3 regions of the Brevibacillus sp. HB1.1 genome follow, and region 1 is predicted to be linked to each of the others. Evidence: riboswitches for the same ligand, from Rfam matches in the RefSeq annotation. Region 1 holds a riboswitch; each other region holds the start of a gene.

Region 1 (2,258 bases):
CGATTCTGCGGCAGCCTCTTCCAGTGTTCGGCCTGCGGTGACAGCCTCAATCGCGGCGACGAATGCTTTCGCTCCTGCGGTTGCTCCACCGGGATGACCGTGGATTCCACCACCTGCATTGACAATTTGATCCAGACCGAAGTCTTGATAAAGCTGTGGAACCAGCCCAGGATGAATGCCGGCAGATGGAACCGGGAAGGAACGGCGTACACGATTCAGTGGGTCGGTCAAATGCTTGGCGAGCTGTAACGCTTCTGTCTTGTCCAAGGCGACGTTGCCATATGGAGATGGGAAGAGTACCAAATCTGCACCAGCTACGCGCATCAACGTTCCGAGCAGAAGCGGGGTGGCGATACCGTAGTCAGGTGATGGATAGTAAGCGCCTGCCAATGCTGGATGCGCCATGATCGGTACGTGTACATCGGGATCGGCTGCCAAACGGTGCAGGGCATCGAATCCAAAGGCCAGCACATTGAACAAGAGGCAGTCAGCACCTGCATCTACCGCACGTTTCGCTTTTTCGTTCAGCTCATGCACTGGTCCAGTCAGGTTGGCTGCATAAAGGACGGGCTTGCCTGTTTCGGCTTCTGTCTCCTGGGCGATTTGCTTGAACGCTTTGATCCGTTCGATAAAAGGAGCGCGGTCATCTGCAAAGAAGATTTCGTCATCTTTCACGAGATCGACTCCGCCCAAGGCTTGTGCCCGGAATTGCGTCTTCAGGTCATCGAAAGGAAGGCCCAGGCACGATTTGAAAATGCTCATCAAGAGCGGACGGTTATGTGCCCCTAAACGTTCGCGCAGACCATCAATGCCGAACTTCGGTCCAGGAAAAGCCTGAAGGAATGAGTCAGGGAAAACGATGTCGACGAGCTTAATTTTGCCATCCATCGACAGTTTGCCGAATATTCCGGTCAACAAGGATGGAATGTCTGCTGTAAAATTGCGGGTCGGATAGCTGACGGTAATCAAACCGCGTGTTTCTCCGTTTTCCAGTGTCGCAAGCGGTGTTGCACTCACGGCTTCACCAAGATACGGCGCTAGCTCAGCTTGCTTGGCAAGCGGCAGATCCGTCCAGGAACCGACTGTCATGCCGACAGCAATGGCTTGCGCTTTCTTGTTCAAGTCTTTTGCTTGTGTGAGATAGGTGACGAGGATACGTTGTTCACTCATGGTACGTCTCATCCTCCTTGAATGATTAAAAAAAGCCTCCCCATTGAGCGGGGAGGCGGTTGTCGACTATGAAAGCGTCTCGTCTCCTCTCATCTCTCGGGTCAGTAGCCGAAACAAGCCAAAGAGGCTCTATCTCGACTCTTATCCGTTGGAATTAGCACCGTTTCGCTATCCAAGGTACGCATCATCCGCGTACGATTCATGGTATAGCGCCGGTTGCCGGGCATCATAGGGCCAGTCCCTCAGCCAGCTCGCGATAAGAGTTATTCGTTTCCCCCATGATATGACGTTCATTGTCAGGAGTCAATCCTTGTTTTTGCAGAGAATGTGCAGCAGGTTAGAAGAAAAATGAGACGAAGGTGAAACTATTTGGCACTTCCTTCGTGGTAAGGGATGAAGGGGTGTGAACGGCTTGGGAAAGTAGGTCTGGAGGATGTGTACCGGCTGCATGTAAACGATATGTACCGCTATCTTTTCCGGCTGACACGAGATGAGAGGCTGGCAGAGGATCTGACACAGGAAACCTTTTGTCGCGCCTACTCTTCCTTGGACGACTACCGTGGGGAAAAAGTACGGTCTTGGCTGTTCAAAACGGAGTGCGAATCTACGGAGCCGTCCTCACCGGACCTACCAAAGAACTGCTGAAGCTCAAGGCCGAAAAGTCAATAACAGCAGCGTTTCTAGGCAAGATAGACTGGTGAAATTGGGAGCGACCTGCGGCATCGGGAACACAATACAGCTACTGATAGCAAGGTGCGAATTTTTGCACAAAAGGGTGTTGACATCGTGGAAGCGTTGGTTGTATGATTCAAACTAAATCAAAAACCGAATACGATTTGGATACCTTATCCAGAGAAGGTGGAGGGACTGGCCCGATGATACCCGGCAACCGACATGACGCCATTCAGACGCAAGGAAGCGACTGATTGACAGGCGACATGCACGGTGCTAATTCCTGCAGAAACAAAAGTAGTCTGGAAGATAAGGGGGACATCAACACGGTTCTTACACGTGACGACAGCGACCTCTTTTCTTCGGGAAAAGAGGTCTTTTTATTGCTCCAGGTACTCAAACAAAACAAGTAGAGA
Region 2 (2,258 bases), on a different contig from region 1:
CCACTGGTCTATCAAAATAGACGGGGAAGGCGACGCTAGACGATGAACCCATAGTCAGGAGACCTGCCTGTTTCGACAACACTGATAGACCTACGGGAGATAGGGAGGTGTTAGAGATGGCTTGCGAAAAACAGCGCGTGGACAAGTGCGTCCCTCTTTTTCTGGCATTTTCTAACGATCGTCACGGTCGAGCGGAAAATGTTCTTTTTATTTTGGGCAGGATAAAAGAAGAGGAGGGCGTGCGATGATTCAACTTTTCATTTGCCAATGGTGCGGATATGTCGAGGAAAAAGAGCTGCCTGAGGAAGGTCAGGAGGGTGTGTTTCATTGCACTTGCTGCAGTATGGAAGAGGTAGAAAGCCTGTTCACTCCCAACTGAAAGCCTTGTCAAATCAGCTTACAATCAGAAAAGAAAGAATTTTGTTGACGCTTGCCTTGGAATTTCTTAGAATAAAGCTCAACAGCATAAATAGTTCTTATCCAGAGAGGTGGAGGGTCTGGCCCTATGAAGCCCGGCAACCGTCGCATATTGCGACAAGGTGCCAATTCCTGCGAGACGTTTCGTCTCGAAAGATAAGAAGCGGGTTACTCCATTAGTAGATGAACCTTCTTCTTAGCGAAGAAGGTTTTTTTTAATTTCATATTTTCTTTATCCAGAGAGGTGGAGGGACTGGCCCGATGAAGCCCGGCAACCGTCACGCATATTTTGTGACAAGGTGCCAATTCCTGCAGGACATATACGTCCTGGGAGATAAGGAGGAGGAGCATTAGCTACTAACAAGCCTTCTTCTTATCGAAGATGGCTTTTCTTTTTATCTAAAATTCGGGGTATGGGGTGGTCAGGATGAGTGCAGAAGTGGTACGCGTGGGATTATTGGGATTGGGAACAGTGGGTGGAGGCGTAATCAAAACGATCCGTTCGCAACAGGAGAAGCTGGCTTCTCGTCTGGGAAAACGAATTGAGATCGTCAAGGCCTTGGTGCGTGACTCGGAAAAAGAGCGGGCGGTTCATGTCGACCCGGCTTTACTGACAACTGACTTTGAGGAAGTATTGAGAAGCGATGTGGATATCGTGGTGGAGGTCATGGGCGGTGTAGAACCTACCTATGACTACGTCCGTGCTTTGATCGAAAAGGGCTGCCATGTAGTAACTGCCAACAAAGAACTTCTGGCGAAAAAAGGAACAGAGCTAGTCGATTTGGCAAATCAGCATCAAGTACATCTGGCCTATGAAGCGAGTGTGGCAGGGGGCATCCCGATCTTGAGCGTGCTCCGGCAGTTCCTTCGCACGAACGATATCCAAGGTGTTCGCGGTATTCTCAACGGAACAACGAACTTCATTTTGACGAAAATGGAAGCAGAACAGCTCTCTTATCAGGAAGTGCTCAAGCAAGCGCAGGAGTTGGGCTATGCGGAAGCAGACCCTCGTTCGGATGTAGAAGGCTTTGACGCTATGTACAAGTTGTACATCCTGGCACAGCTTGTTTACGGAGAATCGCTGCCGCTAGCAGATGTTGTTCGTAAAGGGATTTCAGATTTATCAGCGGGTCACATTCGGATTGCGAGTGAGCTGGGGTACCGGATCAAGCTCATCGCGCAGGCCTATCAAGCTGAACAAGGAATTCGCCTATCTGTTGAACCAACCATGCTTCCGCTGAGTCATCCGTTGGCGCAAATCCACGACGCGTTTAATGCTGTGCAGCTATCGGGCAACATCGTGGGAGACTTGTTGTTTACAGGAAGAGGGGCAGGAGAGCTCCCTACAGCAAGTGCAGTTGTAGAGGATTTGGCCTATTTATTGACACAGCCATTCACACCTCATCCTACTTGGAAAGAAAAAACGGCTGACAAAGCAGGAGTCACGGTGGATTCGGAGGAACGCGTCCTGTGTTATCTAGAGGGCTCATGTCATACTGCTACGCCAGATCGTGTCTTGTATTTCCTTCAGCAAGCAGGAGTCAACGTGCATAAACTAAAAGTCCAATTCGACTTGGGGGGCGTATTGCGTGCAGGTTTGATCGTGACAGGAATCAGTAAAGAGCACGAGTCCCTATTGAAAAATGATTTTGGCTTAGAAGTTCGCTGCTTCCCCATTATCGAATCTGCGTAAGTAAGAGGAAAAATAAGAAGAAAAGCCGTATTTCTAGTTACCTGGAAACACGGCTTCTTTTGTCAGGGGGCAGTCTCCACCGCTTTTGCGCGCGGCTGTACACGCCCGTCACTTTGTATGTCTACACTCTCAGAAATGGATTCAATAC
Region 3 (2,258 bases), on a different contig from region 1:
AACGATAGCAGTACCAATCGTCAACCCCAGACCCCGGGCAAGACCTGCGAGGAAATTGATCCAGAGCAGCTTGCGCGGGGCTGTGTAATTTTGGATCACATCTGCTAGTCGGATATCTTCCAGGAACATCGCAATTTTATGCATCCGCTCATTTACCTTCCGAACTTCCTGAAGCTCTTCAAGGACTTGATCAATTTGCTGCATGAGGCGGTCTGTAGGCGACAAGCTGTCCATCCCCTTCCATCATTCGGTATCGTTATTACCAGTCTAGGGAAAAAGACAACCAGAATCAAGGTGAAGAGGAAACGTTTGCCTATCAGCTAGGCGAAGGGTAAAATGAACGTACAAAACGTTTGTTAGGAGGCTTTGAAATGGCTGAAACTGTTTCCCAATCTCTTTCTGAAGATTTATTCAAGCTCTTGCAAAAGGAGCGTTTTGTTACCTTGGGCACAGTAGACCATGAGTCAGGAGCACCATCGCTCAGCTCCTTGTCCTGGACGTATGCTGTCACCGCCGATACGATTCGTTTTGCCGTGGATAATCGCTCACGTATTTTGGCTAATATTGCGAAGGAACCGCAAGTTGTCTTGCATTTGATCGGTGCCGGCTCGTCTTTCGCCATTAATGGTCGTGCTTCTGTCAAAACAGACCGACTGGAAGGCGTTCCGCTCAAGCTGGCCATGGCAGAAATCAAAATTGAGGCTGTTCGTGATATTATGTTTTACGGTTCCCGTATTTCCGTAGAACCACAATATGAAAAGACGTATGACAAAAACGCGGCAGCGAAGCTGGACAATCAAGTGATGACCGCCTTGAAAGATGCAAATTAACGGGTGGAAATAAATTGTTGACAAGAATCCTGCCGATCCTTTAGTATTAGGGTCAATCAAATTGAATAGCAATCTTCTTATCCAGAGCGGCGGAGGGACTGGCCCGATGATGCCCGGCAACCAATCACCTGTATTTTAACAGGGAGATAATGGTGCTAATTCCTGCAGAGTTATCAAACTCTGAAAGATGAGAAGGATTTGCTTACGGTGACGTAAACAAAGCCTTCTTTCAGAGGAAAGAGGGCTTTTTTGATGCCCTCGTACACTATTGGAGGGAGAGAAACAGACATGAATTTGGAAACGAAATTGATTCAGGCGGGAGTAGGCAGAGATGAAAAAACAGGGGCGGTGAGCTTTCCTGTTTACTATGCAACGGCTTATCGCCATCCGGCCTTGGGCCAGAGCACTGGATACGATTATACACGCACAGCTAATCCTACTCGCACTATTTTGGAGGAGACCATCGCTGAAGCGGAATCAGGAGATGCAGGTTTCGCTTGCGCCTCAGGAATGGCTGCTGTTCATACCGTCATGGGCTTGTTTTCCCAAGGGGATCATCTGATCGTTTCACTCGATCTGTACGGGGGAACCTATCGATTGTTCGAGCAAGTGCTCTCTCGCTATGGTCTGACGTTTTCGTATGTGGATTTGCGTGACATTGGTGCACTCAAAAATGCGATTCGCCCTGAGACAAAGGCGATCTTCGTCGAGACACCAACCAATCCGCTCATGCAGATTACCGATATTCGAGCAGTAACGCAATTGGCGAAACAGCACGGGCTCCTTACGATTGTAGACAACACATTCTTAACCCCGTATTGTCAACGCTCACTAGAGCTTGGTGCAGATATCGTCTTACATAGTGCAACCAAGTATTTGGCAGGACATAACGATGTGCTGGCTGGACTCATCGTAACAAAAGGGGAAGAGTTGTCGGAAAAAATCCGGTTTTTGCACAATTCAATCGGTGCTGTACTTGGACCACAAGATTGCTGGCTTCTCGTTCGCGGGATGAAAACATTGGCATTGCGGATGGAGCGTCATCAATCCAATGCCTTGATTGTAGCGAAAAAGCTGCGTGAGCATCCGGCAGTGGCGGAGGTATTTTATCCAGGTCTACCAGAGCATCCGGGGCATGAGATACAGGTGAATCAAGCGACTGGGCATAGTGGGATGGTATCGTTCCGCGTACGCGATGTAGAGCAGGTGGGATTGTTCCTGCAAAATCTGCAAATCGTGTCCTTTGCGGAAAGTCTGGGTGGTGTCGAGTCATTGTGTACGTATCCGGCAACGCAGACTCACGCCGATATCCCGCAAGAAGTCAGAGAGCATGTCGGTGTTTGTGATCGATTGTTGCGACTGTCGGTTGGCATCGAGCATCCAGATGATGTCGTAGCCGATTTGTTTCAGGCATTGAATGCTAGTTTG

The links. A riboswitch is a leader RNA that binds a small molecule or an ion and turns the genes downstream of it on or off. The one in region 1 is predicted to bind S-adenosylmethionine.
Region 2: another riboswitch for S-adenosylmethionine. It lies ahead of HPY27_RS03275 (homoserine dehydrogenase); the one in region 1 lies ahead of HPY27_RS18055 (2,3-diketo-5-methylthiopentyl-1-phosphate enolase).
Region 3: another riboswitch for S-adenosylmethionine. It lies ahead of HPY27_RS03855 (aminotransferase class I/II-fold pyridoxal phosphate-dependent enzyme); the one in region 1 lies ahead of HPY27_RS18055 (2,3-diketo-5-methylthiopentyl-1-phosphate enolase).

Annotation. Positions count from the first base shown of each region.
Region 1 covers NZ_JABMIV010000006.1:316,288-318,545, reverse strand. Annotated here, with positions in the region: gene HPY27_RS18055 (2,3-diketo-5-methylthiopentyl-1-phosphate enolase) at 1-1,170, opposite strand, end outside; SAM riboswitch class I at 1,257-1,433, opposite strand; gene HPY27_RS18050 (sigma factor) at 1,564-1,815, shown strand; gene HPY27_RS30620 (anti sigma factor C-terminal domain-containing protein) at 1,767-1,871, shown strand; SAM riboswitch class I at 2,013-2,158, shown strand.
Region 2 covers NZ_JABMIV010000001.1:667,853-670,110, reverse strand. Annotated here, with positions in the region: cobalamin riboswitch at 1-85, shown strand, start outside; gene HPY27_RS30325 (hypothetical protein) at 245-379, shown strand; SAM riboswitch class I at 474-580, shown strand; SAM riboswitch class I at 647-758, shown strand; gene HPY27_RS03275 (homoserine dehydrogenase) at 845-2,110, shown strand; gene HPY27_RS03270 (CapA family protein) at 2,173-2,258, opposite strand, start outside.
Region 3 covers NZ_JABMIV010000001.1:789,574-791,831, reverse strand. Annotated here, with positions in the region: gene HPY27_RS03865 (DUF5665 domain-containing protein) at 1-234, opposite strand, end outside; gene HPY27_RS03860 (pyridoxamine 5'-phosphate oxidase family protein) at 372-830, shown strand; SAM riboswitch class I at 905-1,024, shown strand; gene HPY27_RS03855 (aminotransferase class I/II-fold pyridoxal phosphate-dependent enzyme) at 1,119-2,258, shown strand, end outside.